Regions from separate parts of the Stenotrophomonas sp. NA06056 genome, predicted to be linked through region 1. Evidence: predicted binding sites of a transcription regulator. Region 1 holds the regulator's gene; the other holds the start of a gene.

Evidence for each region. The regulator FliA, encoded in region 1, starts transcription of late flagellar genes. The targets are predictions, from matches to a motif close to TAAAGTTTNNCNNNCNNNGGCCGATAA.
Region 2: HUT07_RS13060 (GGDEF domain-containing protein) is a predicted target of FliA. The motif match lies at 2,249-2,275, and genes of this name have one in related genera.

Annotation. Positions count from the first base shown of each region.
Region 1 is NZ_CP054931.1:2,197,257-2,205,117, forward strand. It holds gene flhB (flagellar biosynthesis protein FlhB) at 1-645, shown strand, start outside; gene flhA (flagellar biosynthesis protein FlhA) at 642-2,744, shown strand; gene flhF (flagellar biosynthesis protein FlhF) at 2,890-4,509, shown strand; gene HUT07_RS09755 (P-loop NTPase) at 4,496-5,383, shown strand; gene HUT07_RS09760 (RNA polymerase sigma factor FliA) at 5,380-6,123, shown strand; gene cheY (chemotaxis response regulator CheY) at 6,143-6,535, shown strand; gene HUT07_RS09770 (protein phosphatase CheZ) at 6,535-7,140, shown strand; gene HUT07_RS09775 (chemotaxis protein CheA) at 7,143-7,861, shown strand, end outside.
Region 2 is NZ_CP054931.1:2,905,926-2,913,786, forward strand. It holds gene HUT07_RS13055 (pseudouridine synthase) at 1-414, opposite strand, end outside; gene HUT07_RS13060 (GGDEF domain-containing protein) at 449-2,113, opposite strand; gene HUT07_RS13065 (EAL domain-containing protein) at 2,821-5,244, opposite strand; gene HUT07_RS13070 (DEAD/DEAH box helicase) at 5,432-7,366, opposite strand; gene HUT07_RS13075 (RNA-binding S4 domain-containing protein) at 7,637-7,858, shown strand.

The sequences.
Region 1 (7,861 bases):
ATGGTCGTCTGGACCAGCTTCAACACCCTGCGCGGGCTGATCCACCAGCCGCTGGAAACCGCCATCGGCGATGGCCTGGGTTTCACCCTGCGGCTGCTGCTGGCCACCGCCGGCGCGATGCTGGTGCTGGCCGCCATCGACGCCCCGTACCAGCGCTGGAACTGGATGCGCAAGCTGAAGATGACCCGTGAAGAGCTGCGCCGGGAGATGAAGGAGAGTGAAGGCAGCCCGGAAGTGAAGGGCCGCATCCGCCAGCTGCAGCAGCAGATGGCCAACCGCCGGATGATGGAAGCGGTACCCACCGCCGATGTGGTGGTGGTCAACCCGACCCACTATGCGGTGGCGCTGAAGTACGAAGGTGGGGCCATGAATGCGCCCACCGTGGTCGCCCTGGGCGTGGATGAAACCGCCCTGCGCATCCGTGAAGTGGCCGACGGCAACAAGGTCGCCATCGTCTCTGCCCCGCCTTTGGCACGCGCCTTGTATCGGGAAGGCCAACTCGGCAAGGAAATCCCCGTGAGACTGTATTCAGCCGTCGCCCAGGTCCTCTCTTACGTCTACCAGCTGCGCAGCTGGCGGACCGGCCCGATGCCGTCCACGCCACACATCCAGGTCGATGAATTCGGCAACGGGGGCCGCCCATGAGCGCCCAGGCATCCAGCTTCAATACCCGCCGCGCGCTTGAAATGATCCGCCAGGGTCTTGGCGCGCCGCTGATCGTGCTGGCCCTGCTGGCCATGGTCGTGGTGCCGCTGGCCGCGCCGGTGCTCGATGCGCTTTTCACCTTCAACATCGCCATCTCGCTGATGGTGCTGCTGGCGGTGGTCTACGTGAAGCGCCCGCTGGACTTCACCATCTTCCCGATCGTGCTGCTGATCACCACCATGCTGCGGCTGGCGCTGAACGTGGCCTCCACCCGCGTCATCCTGCTGAACGGCCAGAACGGCCACGACGCGGCCGGCAAGGTGATCGCCGCGTTCGGTGAATTCGTGATCGGCGGCAACTATGCCGTCGGCATCGTGGTGTTCGCGATCCTGACCATCATCAACTTCGTGGTCATCACCAAGGGCGCCGGCCGCGTCTCGGAAGTGACCGCGCGCTTCATCCTGGACGCCATGCCCGGCAAGCAGATGGCGATCGACGCCGATCTCAACGCCGGTTTGCTGACGCGCGAGGAAGCCAAGCTGCGCCGCGAAGAGGTCCGCGAGGAAGCCGACTTCTACGGCGCGATGGACGGCGCCAGCAAGTTCATCCGTGGCGATGCGATCGCCGGCATCCTGATCCTGTTCATCAACATGCTCGGCGGCCTGGCCGTCGGCGTGCTGCAGCATGGCATGCCGTTCGGCGATGCAGCGGCCACCTACACCCTGCTGTCGATCGGTGACGGCCTGGTGGCGCAGCTGCCGGCGCTGCTGGTGTCCAGCGCGGTGGCGATGCTGGTTACCCGTGCTTCGCGTTCGCAGGACATGGCGCAGGCGATGACCGGCCAGGTGTTCGGCCAGTACCGTGCACTGGCGATCACCGCCGGCATCCTCGGCGTGGTCGGCCTGGTGCCGGGCATGCCCAACGTCGCTTTCCTGACGCTGGCGGCGATCCTCGGCTTCATCGCCTGGAAGGTCTACCGCAAGGGCCTGGTGCCAGCGCAGGCCGACACGGCGGCGGGCGAAACCAACGCACTGAACGCGCTGGGCCGCCCCGCTGCTCCCGCACCCACTGCTGAATTGAGCTGGGACGAGCTGCGCCCGGTCGATCCGCTGGGCCTGGAAGTGGGCTATCGATTGATTTCGCTGGTCGACAGCAACCAGGGCGGCGAGCTGATGCCGCGCATCAAGGGCGTGCGCCGCAAGCTGACCCAGGACGTCGGCTTCCTGATTCCGTCGGTCCACATCCGCGACAACCTCGAACTGCCGGCCAACGGCTACCGGGTACTGGTGCATGGCGTGCCGGTGGCCACCGCCGAGATCCATCCCGACCGCGAACTGGCGCTGGACCCTGGAAGTGCGCTCGGTCCGCTGGAAGGCATTGCCGGCAAGGACCCCGCCTTCGGCCTGGATGCAACCTGGATCCAGCCGCACCAGCGCGCCCAGGCCGAAACCCTGGGCTACACCGTGGTCGACCCGGCGACGGTGGTGGCCACCCACCTTTCGCACCTGATCCGCGAGCACGCACCGGAACTGCTCGGCCACGAGGAAGTGCAGCACCTGCTGGCCAACCTGGCCAAGAGTGCGCCCAAGCTCGTCGAAGATCTGACGCCGAAGGCGCTGCCGCTGTCGGCGGTGGTGCGCGTGCTGCAGAACCTGCTGGTCGAGCGCATTCCGATCCGCCAGCTGCGCAAGATCGCCGAAGCACTGGTCGAGCACGCCCCGCACAGCCAGGACCCGGCCACGCTGACCGCTGCAGTGCGCACCGCGCTGGGCCGTTTCATCGTGCAGGAGATCGCCGGAATGTCGGCGGAGCTGCCGGTGTTCACCCTCAACCCGCAATTGGAACGTGTCTTGCAGGAGTCCACGCAGGGCAACGGCGCCGCGCTGGAACCCGGACTCGCTGAGCGACTGCACCAGAGCCTGGCCGAATGTGTCAGCAAGCAGGAAGCCCGCAACGAGCCCGCGGTCGTGCTGGTACCAGGCCCGGTGCGCGCCGCGCTGGCCCGCCTGGTCCGCCACAGCGTTCCGTCGCTGTCGGTCCTGGCGTACAGCGAGGTGCCGGAGGACAAGCGCCTGAAGCTGGTTGGAACGATCAGCTGACGCCGCCCTGCAAAGCGCCAGAAAACAGACACCACTTTCAAACACCCGCAACAGACAGATTCCAAGGGGAACCCGAACCGTGCAGACCACCGACCACCCGCGTTCTCCGACCGCCACTCCGCCGACTTCGTCCCGTGACCACAGCATGAAAATCAAACGATTCGTCGCCGCCGACATGCGCTCGGCCATGAACCTGGTGCGCAAGGAACATGGTCCTGACGCCGTGATCCTGTCCAACCGCCGGATCGAGGAAGGCATCGAGATCGTGGCTGCCGCCAACTACGATGAGAGCGCCGTGCAGCGCGCCCTGGAAGCCTCGCGTCGCGACGTGGCACCGCCGCCCGCGCCGAAGCCGCGCACCGCCGCCGATGCGGTGATCGCCGCCGTCACCCGCCGTCGCAGCAGCACCCCGGCACCGGAGCCGGTGGCAGCCACCACGTCGGCCGTCGCCGCCCTCGCCCGCGCCGCTGTCGGCGCGACCGGCCGCACCCTGGACAGCGCCGACGAGATCGTGCCGACCCGCGGCAGCACTGGCTTCGCTGCTACGCTGGCGCGTGCCGCCGTCAATGAATCGACGCTGCCGGAACAGATCTTCGCCCCGTTCGCCGACGCCATCGTGGCGCCCTCGCCGGCTGCGGCCGCGCCGGTGAACCGCGCCCGCTTCCAGATCGATCCGCCGCTGGAAGACAGCGCGCAAATGTCGGCAGTGTCGCCGCCGCCGTTGCCGGTCGCCCTCCAGGCCGCCGTCACGCCCGAAGACGAAGCCCCCCATGCGCCGGTTGCCGTGCAGCCGACAGAGCTTGTGCCCGCACCGCTGCCGACCCTGGCGCCGGCACCGGCGCTGACCCTGGTCGCCGACGACGCCGAAATCCGCCACCTGCGCCAGGAAGTGGCCGGTATGCGCCAGGTGATCGAGCGCGAGATGAACCGCTTCACCGACGAGCGCCTGCGCGGCTGCCCGGTGCGCGCCACTGCGCTGGACCTGATGGACGAGTACGGCTTCGACGCTGGCATCGCCCGCGACGTGGCCATGCAGATTCCGTTGGAGACCGAAGCCCATCGTGGCCGCGGCCTGATGCTGGGGTTGATCTCGCGCAAGCTGCCGATCGCCCCGGTCGATCCGATGGAAGAAGGCGGTGTGATCGCCCTGGTCGGCCCGACCGGCGCCGGCAAGACCACCACCATCGCCAAGCTGGCCTCGCGCTTCGCTGAAGCCCATGCGGCCCGCGATGTCGCCCTGGTCACCACCGATACGATGCGCATCGGCGCCCGTGAACAGCTGTACGGCTACGGCCGCCAGCTCGGCATCGCGGTGCACGAGGCCAACAGCGGCACCGACCTGGACCAGCTGCTGGAGCGATTGAAGGACTACAAGCTGGTGCTGATCGACACCGCCGGCCTGGGCCCGCGCGACCGTGCGCTGGCCGCCCAGCTGCAGTGGCTGCGCGCCGCCCGCCAGGTGCGCACCCTGCTGGTGCTGCCGGCCAACACCAGCTTCGGTGACATGGACGAGGTGGTCCGCCGCTTCGGCGCAGCCAACCTGCAGGGCCTGGTACTGAGCAAGCTGGACGAGACCGGCCGCTTCGGCAACGCCCTGTCGGTGGCGGTGGACCACAAGCTGCCGATCACCTGGGTGACCGATGGCCAGGACGTCCCGGACGACCTGCACCGGGCCAGTGCAGCCAATCTTGTACTTCGCCTTGAAGATTTGCGCCGCGCGGCCGATATGCCCTGCAACCCGGAGTTGAACCATGCCGTCGCGTGAGTACGCCAAGCTGACCACCACCTTCCCGCTGACGGCGACCCGCAGCGAGCCGCTCGGCCCTGTGCGCACGATTGCCGTGACCGGCGGCAAGGGCGGCGTCGGCAAGACCAACGTGTCGGCCAACCTGGCCGTGGCGCTTGCCGGCATGGGCAAACGCACCCTGTTGCTGGATGCCGACCTCGGCCTGGCCAACATCGACGTGATCCTCGGCCTGAACCCCACCAATACCCTGGCCGACCTGGTCGCTGGCCGCTGCAGCCTGGATGACGTGATCATCGAAGGCCCGAACGGCGTACTGGTGGTCCCGGCCGCGTCCGGTCGCCGGCACATGGCCGAGCTGGCCCCGGCCGAGCACGTGGGCCTGGTCAACGTGTTCTCCGAACTGGAACGCGAGCTGGACATCATGGTGGTGGACACCGCCGCCGGCATCAACGATGGCGTGCTGACCTTCTGCCAGGCCGCGCAGGACACCGTGGTCGTGGTCTGCGATGAACCGGCCTCGATCACCGACGCCTACGCCCTGATCAAGGTGCTGTCGCGCGAACGTGGCGTGGACCGCATCCAGGTGGTGGCCAACATGGTGCGCGACCCCAACGAAGGCCGCGTGCTGTACGAGAAGCTGACCCGCGTCTGCGAGAAATTCCTCGCCGATGTCTCGCTGAACTACCTCGGCTGCGTGCCGCAGGACGACTGGCTGCGCCTGTCGGTGCAGCGCCAGCAGCCCGTGGTGAAGGCCTATCCGTCCAGCCCGTCGGCACTGGCGATCACCGAGATCGCCCGCCGCACCGCCCGCTGGCAGGCACCCACCGAGCCGCGCGGTGGCGTCGAGTTCTTCCTCGAACGCATCATCAAGCAGCGTGGGGTGGCCGCATGAAAGGCGCCGCCCAGTACAGAGAGGTCCAGCGCACGGCGGCCAATGAGGTCATCGCCCAGCACTCGGACCTGGTGCGGCGCATCGCCCACCATCTGGCCGCACGTCTGCCGGCCAGCGTTGAAGTGGACGACCTGATCCAGGCCGGCATGATGGGCCTGATCGAAGCGTCGCGCAGCTACGACGCCGATCAGGGCGCTTCGTTCGAGACCTACGCCTCGATCCGCATCCGCGGCTCGATGATCGATGAGATCCGTCGTGGCGACTGGGTACCGCGTTCGGTGCACCGCCGTGCCCGCGACGCTGCTGCCACCATCCGCCGCCTGGAGCAGAGCACCGGTCGCGCCGCCAGCGCCACCGAAGTGGCTGCCGCGATGGAGATGCCGCTGCCCGAGTACCTGCGCCTGATGGAAGATGCCTCGCGCGGCCAGGTGCTGAGCCTGGAATCACGCATTGAAGACCAGGGCGAGCTCGACACCGTCGCCCAGGGCGGCCCGACCCCGCAGCAGGTGCTGGAACGCGGCGAGTTCGGTCGTGAGCTGGGCAACGCCATCGGCCACCTGCCCGAGCGCGAACAGCTGGTGCTGTCGCTCTACTACGAGCAGGAACTGAATTTGAAAGAGATCGGCGCAGTGCTCGGCGTGAGCGAGTCGCGGGTCTGCCAGATCCACGGCCAGGCGGTCCTGCGCCTGCGTGGCCGACTGAAGATTTTCGAGGCGGCCGACGCCGGCCTCGAGAGCTGATCAACAAAGGAACTCTGCTTTGAACAAGAACATGCGCATCCTGATCGTCGACGACTTCTCGACCATGCGTCGTATCGTCAAGAACCTGCTGGGCGATCTGGGCTTCACCAATACCGCCGAAGCCGAGGACGGGCATGCCGCGCTGTCGTTGCTGCAGAGCCAGCCGTTCGATTTCGTGGTCACCGACTGGAACATGCCGGTGATGACCGGCATCGAACTGCTCAAGGCGATCCGTGCCGATGCCAAGCTGAAGACCCTGCCGGTGCTGATGGTGACGGCCGAAGCCAAGCGCGAGCAGATCATCGAAGCGGCGCAGAACGGCGTTAACGGTTACATCATCAAGCCGTTCACCGCACAGACGCTGGAAGAGAAGCTCGGCAAGATCTTCGAACGCCTGGCGGCCAGCGCTTGATGGACACCACGGTCGACAAGAGCGCCCTTGCCCTGCGCCTGCAGGAAGCCCTGGACGCACTGGAATCCGGTGACGAGGCTGCCTGGCGCCAGCGCATCGACGGCCTGGTCGCGCTGCGTACCCAGCCGATGATGAGCGGCCTTTCGCGGCTGGCCCGCGAACTGGGCCAGGCGCTGGGCGAACTGCCGACCGTGCCCGATGAAGCCGGCGAGCTGGACGATGCCTGCGCGCGCCTGGACCACGTGGTGGCGATGACCGAACAGGCCACCCACCGCACCCTGGACCTGGCAGAAGAGTGCCGCAGCCTGACCGAACAGCTGCGCGCCGATGGCCTGCAGCCGGGCCAGGACGTGCAGCTCGACCGCATCCGCCACAACCTCACCGAGATCGCCCTGACCCAGAGTTACCAGGACCTGACCGGACAGATCATCCGCCGCGTGGTCGGCATCGTGCGCCGCGTGCATGAGGGTTTCGGCGCGCTCGGCCTGCCGCCGGAACAGCATCGCACCGACCCGGAACTGGCCGGGCCGGCACTGAAGGGGCTGGACCGCCATGCGGTCTCGCAGAACGACGCCGACGACCTGTTGTCGGATCTGGGGCTGTAACCATGGGCGCGGTAGCCGACGACATCACTGCCGATTTCATCATCGAGGCCCAGGAAATCCTGGATCGCCTCGGCGAACAGCTGGTGTCGCTGGAACAGGCACCGCAGGACAATGACCAGCTCAACGCGGTGTTCCGTGGCTACCACACGCTGAAAGGCGGCGCTGGATTCCTCGGCATCACCGCGATGGTCGAACTGTGCCACGCCGCCGAAGAGGCGCTGGGCGCCGCGCGCGCCGGCCAGGCCGTATTGCAGGCCCATCACTTCGATGCCGCCCAGCAATCGCTGGACTACCTGCAGTCGATGCTTGACGCGGTGTCTTCAGGCACCGAGCCGGGCTTTGCCCCACCCGAACTGGTCGCCCAGTTCGATGTGCATGGCGGTGGCGCAGCAGCGCCATCGGCCGCGGCGCCGAGTACCGGCGGGAGTGACCTGATCACCGACGACGAATTCGAGGCCCTGCTCGACCAGCTGCACGGCGGCAAGGCGCCGGCACCCGTGGCGGCGGCGAAGAAGGCCGACGACATGATCAGCGAGGACGAGTTCGAGGCATTGCTCGATCAGCTGCATGGCGGCGCCGCCCCGGGCAGCAACCCCACCGCAGCGATTGTCGCCGTACCGGCACCACGACCGACGCCCGCGCCGGCCGCACCAGTCGCCAAGCCGGCGCCCAACAAGCCCGTCGCCGAAGCCGAACACACCGTGCGCGTGGATACCAAGCG
Region 2 (7,861 bases), 710 kb from region 1:
GTACTCCTTCTGGTGGCCGTTTTCGGCGCGCAGGATCTGATTGACGATGTCGCCGTTGCTGGTCATCAGGATCAGGCCTTCCGACTCTTTATCGAGGCGGCCGATCGGGAAGATGCGCTGTTCGTGGCCGACGAAGTCGACGATGTTGCCCTTCACCGTGCTTTCGGTGGTGCAGGTCACGCCCACCGGCTTGTTCAGCACGATGTACACGTGGCGGCGGGCACCCGGCTTGCGGGCAGTCCGCACGCGCAACGGCTGGCCGTCGACCAGCACCTTGTCCTCCTCGCCGACCACCGCGCCGGTGCCGGCGGCATGGCCATTGACGGTGACCCGGCGGGCGGCGATCAGGCGATCGGCCTCCCGGCGGGAGCAGAAGCCGGTGTCGGCGATGTATTTGTTGAGTCGGCTGGTCATCGCCCCATTATCCGGCATCACCGCCCTTCCCGCCTCATGCCGTGGCCAACGGATCCCCGGTTTCGCCATCAAACACCCGGTTACGGCCACTGCGCTTGGCCACATACATGGCGTGGTCGGCCCGTCGCAGCAGCGCCGCCAGGTCATCCTCGGCGGGCCGCCACTGTGCCAGGCCTATGCTCGCGGTCACCTCCAGGCCGGGCACCTGCAGGTCCCGGCAGGTCTCGGTAATGCGCTGGCGCAGGCGTTCCAGCCGGGCGGCGGCGATCTCACGCGGCATTCCCGGCAACAGCAGCAGGAACTCCTCGCCGCCCATCCGCACCACCTGGTCCTCGCTGCGGACAGCGGCGCGAAGCGCGCGGGCCACGGCTACCAGCACCTGGTCGCCGATTTCATGGCCATGACGATCATTGATGTCCTTGAACAGATCGATATCGAGGAAGCCGATCACCAGCGGCCCGCGCTCACGTTCGCCCGCGTGCAGATGCTGGGCCAGCTGGTGCAGGCCGGCGCGACGGTTGGGCAGACCGGTCAGCATGTCGGTCTCGGCGAGCTGGCGCATTTCATCGCGCTGCTGGCGCAGCCGGCCCAGTCGCAGGTTGAGCGCGTAGGCCGCCATCATCAGCAGCCAGGTGACCGCCAGCTGCAGGGCCTCCACCCGATACGCCATCAGCCAGTGCGCGCTGGCGGCGTCGGCCACGATCAGCACCAGCATCGGTGCCAGTGCGGCCAGCCCTGCCAGCGACCAGACATCGCCGCGCAGGCGGGCCCAGACGCCCATCGCCAGCGACAGTGCGCAGCCGACGACAAAGGTCCCCTGCAGAACCTGCGCGACCACGCCCAGACCATCGCGCTGCAACCATGGCACCAGCGCCGCCAGCCCCAGCAGCGACCACAACACCAGGTGCTGGCCCACCCGTGAACGCGGCAGTACCCGGTCGCCGCCGTTCAAGCGCCACAATGCCGGCAATACCAGCGCCTGTGTCGCCGCCGTCAGCGCCAGCAGCCACCAGTCACCGCGACCACCGACCCGCAGCCAGGGTTCGGGATAGCCGCTGAGGCCACCGAGGATCGACTGCCACAGCACCAGCACCAGCGTGGCACCGATGTACATCAGGAAACTGCGGTCACGGGTGGTCAGATAGGCCATCAGCGCCGACAGCGCCAGCGCGATCGCCACGGCGATGCACGCGGCGCGCACCAACAGCCGGGCAGTATCGTTCTGCTGCACCGGGCTGGGCGCACCCAGCTGCAATGTCGGAACCCAACGCGCCTTCAGCGGCGTCTGCCAGGAGACCAGGAAAGGCTCGTGGCTGCCGGCGGCGGGTACCGCGACCATGCCGATGCCCGCACGGAAGCGCGAATCGCGGGTGCGCGCGTCCTGCATGTTGCCGCAGATTTCGCGGTCACCGTGCTGCAGCCGCACTTCGCCGGCAAAGACGTTGAAGACATCCAGCGCCTGCGGCTCGCCGGACCAGCCTCCCGGCGGTGCATCCACCCGTGTCTGCTGGCGCGGGCCAGCCAGCATCTGCGGTGTGCACGCGCGATGGGGGGTGGGTTCGGCCGTCGCGGTGCCGACGAGAAGGTAATCGCGGCCGGCGTCGACGCTGCGCGCATGGCCCAGCCACGGCATTGCCAACCACACCAGCAGCAGGACAAGCACCGCCCCTGTTTCGAAACGCACCTGCCTGCCGCCCACGCCACGTCCTGTTCCTGCTTACGTCCGCGCCCATTGCGCGTCGCCCCTGGCGGCATTATCGCAGCCGAATGCACCGCCGATGTGTAGACCAAAGTGGTGAGGTGTTGGCCGGGCTGCCGCCCGGCGCCCGCAGTAGTGCCGGCCGCTGGCCGGCAACCTCAAAAGCAACAGCGAAAGCGGGCTACCGAGGTGGGCGGGGCGGTATGGGCAGGCAGGACACGCCGTAAACCCATCCATGGGGGTTCGATGGCGCCATCCATGGCGCCAACGGTCCTGCCTGCCCATACCGCCCCGCCCCTGACAGTGTCCCGCCATCTGGTAGATCCACGCCGCGCGTGGATGGATCTCCATCGAGTTCGAGTATTTCGACAATTGATCGAAGAGCATCCACGCATGGCGTGGATCTACGTGTCGACCAAGGTCGACACCCACCAAGAGCACCAAGAGCAGGCCAAGAGCAGGCCATGCCATTCCGACAGATGGCGGAAACCTGTCGAAGGCGGGGTGGGTCCGGTTGCGGGGGTGTCCGCGGCATGGATGCCGCGGCCAAGCCCCCAGGGATGGGTTCACGGCGTCCCCCGCAACCGGGCCCACCCCGCCATCCCACGGAACCCCGCTTTTGCCGTTGCTGTTGCTGTTGCTGTTGAGGTTGCCGGCCAGCGGCCGGCACTACCGCGGGTGCCGGGCGCAGCCCGGCCGCAGCGCCTTCAGCCGGCAGCCGATGGCCCCTGCGTGCCGGCCAACCGCATCGGTCGCAGGTCGGCCAGGGTCAGCCGTTCCAGTGGCTGCGGCCGTTCGATGGCGTAGCCCTGCAGACCCTGCACGCCCATCCCGGCCAGCGCCTCGGCAACTTCATGGGTCTCCACCCACTCGGCCACCACTTCCATCTGCAGTTCGCGGCCCAGTTCGCTGATCGCGCGCACGCTGGCACGGCTGACCGGATCGGTATCCATGTCACGCACGAAGGCACCATCGATCTTCAGCATGTCCGCCGGCAGCTGCCGCAGGTAACCGAACGAGGACAGGCCCGAGCCGAAATCATCCAGTGCCACCCGGCAGCCACGCGCCTTGACCGCATCGATGAAGGCACGCGCCTGGCTCAGATTGCCGATCGCCGCAGTTTCGGTGATCTCGAAACAGAGCTTGGACGCCAGTGCGCGGTTGCGCTCCAGCAGATCGCAGACGAACGCCAGGAATCCTGGTTCGGCAATCGACTGGGCCGACACATTGACGTTGCACAGGCCCAGCTGGCGTACGTGTGCCGGGCACACCTGCAGATGGCGGAACAACAGGCCGAGCACGTGCCGGTCCAATACCACCGCCATGCCGTAGCGCTCCACCGCCGGCATGAACTGACCCGGCAGGTGCAGCACGCCGTCGCTGTCACGCATGCGCACCAGCACTTCGTAGTGCAGGTAGGACGGATCACCCACCTTGGCGATGCGCTGCGCGTACAGCAGCATCCGGTTCTCGGCCATGGCACGGCTGACCCGCTGCAGGCGTTCGGCCTCCAGCCGCCGTTCTTCCAGGGCCAGCCGGTTTTCATTGAAGCAATGCACGCGGTTGCGGCCGGCCTGCTTGGCGGCATAACAGGCACTGTCGGCGGCGCTCATCAACCAGTTCGCGTCCGGTGCCTCGGCCGTCACTTCGACCACGCCCACGCTGCAGCTCAGCTGCGGGCTGCCCTCACTGACCGGGAACGTGGCCTGGCCCAGGTTGCGGATCAGGCGCTGCAGGACGCGCTTGGCTTCGTCCTGGTTGGCGCGGGCGAGGAACACCGCAAACTCATCCGCGCCCAGGCGGCCCACCCAGTCGCCATCACGCACAGCGCCGACCAGGTACTCGGCGAAGCTGCGCAGCATCTGGTCGCCGGCCGCGTGGCCGAAGCTGTCGTTGACCAGCTTGAAGTGGTCCAGGTTGATGTAGCCCAGTGCGTGGGTTCCACCGTCGGAGCGGACCTGCAGCAGGGCCTTTTCCAGCAGGCGCTCGATCTCGCGACGATTGATCAGTCCAGTGAGCGGGTCGTGACTGGCGTGATGCTCTATTTCGCGTGCCAGGGCATGGTTCTGGCTGACATCCTCGACGATGGCGAACACCGACAGGCCACCGCTGGCGGTACGCACGCCGGTGCCGCTCCAGCGTCCCCACACCAGGCTGCCATCGCGACGCCGGAAGCGCAGTTCGCCTGGCCGCAGCTGGCGATCCCAGTCGATACGGCCCGCCTCATCGATCACCAGTTCGCCTTCCATCAGCAGTTCGGCCAGCGACATCTGCAGCAGCACGTCCCGGCGATGGTCGAGGATGTCGGCCATCGCCTGGTTGGCCTCCACCACCCGGCCGGCCGCATCCAGCTTGAGCATGCCGACGTTGGCCTGGTAGAACGCCGCCCGGAAGCGGCTCTCGTGCTCGGTCAGGTCCTTGCCGACCCGGCGTGCCAAGGCCACCGCCATCAGGCTGATCAACAGGACCGACAGGCCGCCCACGGCCAGGGTCGCGATGCGCACTGCGCGGGCCATGCGCAGCAGCGCCTGCGAGAACGCCTGCGCCTGCGCCCGTAACTGGTGGTCGATGCCCCGCAACCGGTGCAGGTACTCATCCACGCTCGCCTCGTCCAGCGGACCGGAGCCATGGCGGCGTTGCAGCTCCTCCGACAGCGCCTGCAGGGCCAACAGGTCCGCGTCGGTCTGGCGCCACAACCAGGTGGCCTCGCGGAAGGCGCCGACATTGCGCGCATGGCGGAACGAGAAGATCAGGCGCGGAATGTCGGCGCGGGCATTGCCACCACGCAGGAAACCGGCCCGGGCTGTCGCCTCGTCCGGTTCGGGTTGCTCCAGCGCCTTGCGGGCCTGCAGGTCACCCAGCGGAACCTGCAGTGCCCGTTGGGCATCCTGCAGATCCTGCAGATGGCCACGCGCCAGATAACGGCTGAGCGCCGCGGTGGCGTCCTGCTGCCCCCGCGACCAGTAGCCCTGCCCTGCGATCCACGCGGTCGATGCCGCCTGCAGCTCCTGGATCACGGCCGACAGCGCAACCAATCCGATCGCCATACCCGTCAACAGCGCAAATCGCAGCCCCAGCCCGCGGGTCATCGGCACCCGTCGACGCTGCTGGTCCATGCCACTTCTACCCATCCTGGATCCCCCGAATGTGCTGCGGTGACAATCTCCTACGGAACTGCGCCAGCCTAGAACCGGGGATGTGTGGACCATGCGAAACCGGACCCGGCCGGTGATCGGCAGCGGCGACCGAGCCTGCCAGGTGCCCTGAAATGACAACGCCAGCCCGGAGGCTGGCGTTGTTCATCTACTTCAGCGCGGCTCAGAAGCTGCGCGGACCGCGCGGCTTGAAGCCATCACGACGCGGCGGACGGCTGTCACGGTCGCCGCCAGGGCCACCCGGACCACCGCGACGCGGACCACCCGGGCCACCCGGACCGCCCGGACCGCCCGGCCCACGCTTGTCGAAGCGCGGCTTGAACGGACGCGGCGCCGGATTGACCTCTTCACCGGCCGCCAACGGGCGCATCTGCAGTTGCTGGCCGGACACCCATACCTTCTGCAGGTGGGTCAGCACGTCCGACGGCATCTGTGCCGGCAGATCCAGCAGCGAGAAGTCGTCGTGGATGTCGATGCGGCCGATGAAGCGGCTTTCCAGGCCGGCTTCGTTGGCGATGGCGCCGACGATGTTGGCCGGCTTCACGCCATGCTGGTGACCGACCGAAATGCGGTAGGTCTCCATGCCCTGCTCCGGTGCACCGCGCGGCGGCACGTCACGGCGCGGGCGCTGCTCGAAGCCACCTTCGGCATCATCACGGCGCGGACCACGCTCGAAGCGCGGACCGCGCTCGTTGCGGTCGCCACGTTCCGGACGCTCGCTGCGCTCGAAACGCTCACGCGGCGCACGCTCTTCGCGCGGTGCGCGCACCGGCGGCTGCAGCAGGAACGGGGTATCGCCCTGCATCATCTTGGCCAGTGCGGCGGCCACTTCGATGGCCGGCACGTTCTGCTCGGATTCGAAGCGCTCCAGCAGCTGGCGGTAGAAGTCCAGACCGCCCTGGCCGAGCGTTTCGGTGATGCGCGAGGTGAACTTGTTGATGCGGTTGTCATTGACCGCTTCCACGCTCGGCAGCTGCATTTCTTCGATCGGCTGACGGGTCGCACGCTCGATCTGGCGCAGCATGCCCTTCTCGCGCGGGGTGGCGAACAGGATCGCTTCACCGCTGCGGCCGGCACGGCCGGTACGGCCGATACGGTGCACGTAGCTTTCGGTGTCGTACGGGATGTCGTAGTTCAGCACGTGGCTGATGCGCTCCACGTCCAGGCCACGGGCGGCCACGTCGGTGGCGACCAGGATGTCCAGCTTGCCTTCCTTCAGCATGGCGATGGTGCGCTCACGCTGGGCCTGCTGCATGTCACCGTTGATGGCGGCAGCGGCCAGGCCACGGGCCTGCAGCTTGCTGGCCAGTTCTTCGGTGCCGGCCTTGGTACGCGCGAAGATGATCATCGCGTCGAACGGCTCGACTTCCAGGATGCGGGTCAGCGCGTCCAGCTTGTGCATGCCGCTCACCCACCAGTAACGCTGGCGGATGTTGGCCGAGGTGGTGGTCTTGGTCGCGATGGTGACTTCGACCGGGTCCTTCAGGTAGGTCTGCGCGATGCGACGGATGGCCGGCGGCATGGTGGCCGAGAACAGCGCCACCTGGCGCTTTTCCGGCAGCTTCTTCAGCACCGCTTCGACGTCGTCGATGAAGCCCATGCGCAGCATTTCATCGGCCTCGTCCAGCACCAGCGTCTTCAGCTCGGACAGGTCCAGCGTGCTGCGGTTCAGATGGTCGATGACGCGGCCGGGGGTACCGACCACGATGTGCACGCCGCGACGCAGGGCCGTCAGCTGCTGGCCATAGGGCTGGCCGCCGTACACCGGCAGCACGCGGAAGCCGGGGATCTTCGAGGAATAGGACTGGAACGCCTCGGCAACCTGGATGGCCAGCTCGCGGGTCGGGGCCAGCACCAGGGCCTGCGGCTTGATCTGCTGCAGGTCGATGTTGGACAGCACCGGCAACGCGAAGGCCGCGGTCTTGCCGGTACCGGTCTGGGCCTGGCCCAGCACGTCGCGGCCTTCCAGCATCGCCGGGATGGTGGCAGCCTGGATCGGCGACGGCGTTTCGTAGCCGATGGCAGTGACGGCCTGCATGACAGAATCGGACAGGCCGAGCTGCGCGAACTGCAGCTGCGCTTGGGTTTCTTGGGACATGGGGAACTCCGAAGGCACTGCCACGAGCATGGCAGGCGAAAAAAAAGGGGGATTCCGCGCTTTGGGCGCCCTTCTTATCGCGTGCCCTGGCGCTGCTCGGTTGGAGCTGAGGTTTTACTCGCTCAGAGCGGAATGATACCGCACTGTTCCTGAACAAGGTGTACAGGAAACTGTCGGCATGCCGTTACGGCCCGCCGTGGCGCACAATAGGCGCCCATTTTACCGCTGCCGGCCCTGCCCTGCAGCGCCTGTCCCAGGAAACCCCGTGCCATGCAGATCCTCGAATTCGACCTCGACGGCGACTACGTCGAACTCAAGCAGTTGCTGAAGCTGGCCGACCTGGTCACCAGCGGCGGCGAAGCCAAGATGGTCATCAGCGAAGGCCTGGTGCTGGTCGATGGTGAGGTCGAGCTGCGCAAGGCCTGCAAGATCCGTGCAGGCCAGGTGGTCGAGTTCAACGACAGCCAGATCCGGGTGCTGGCCGCCGCTTGAGTC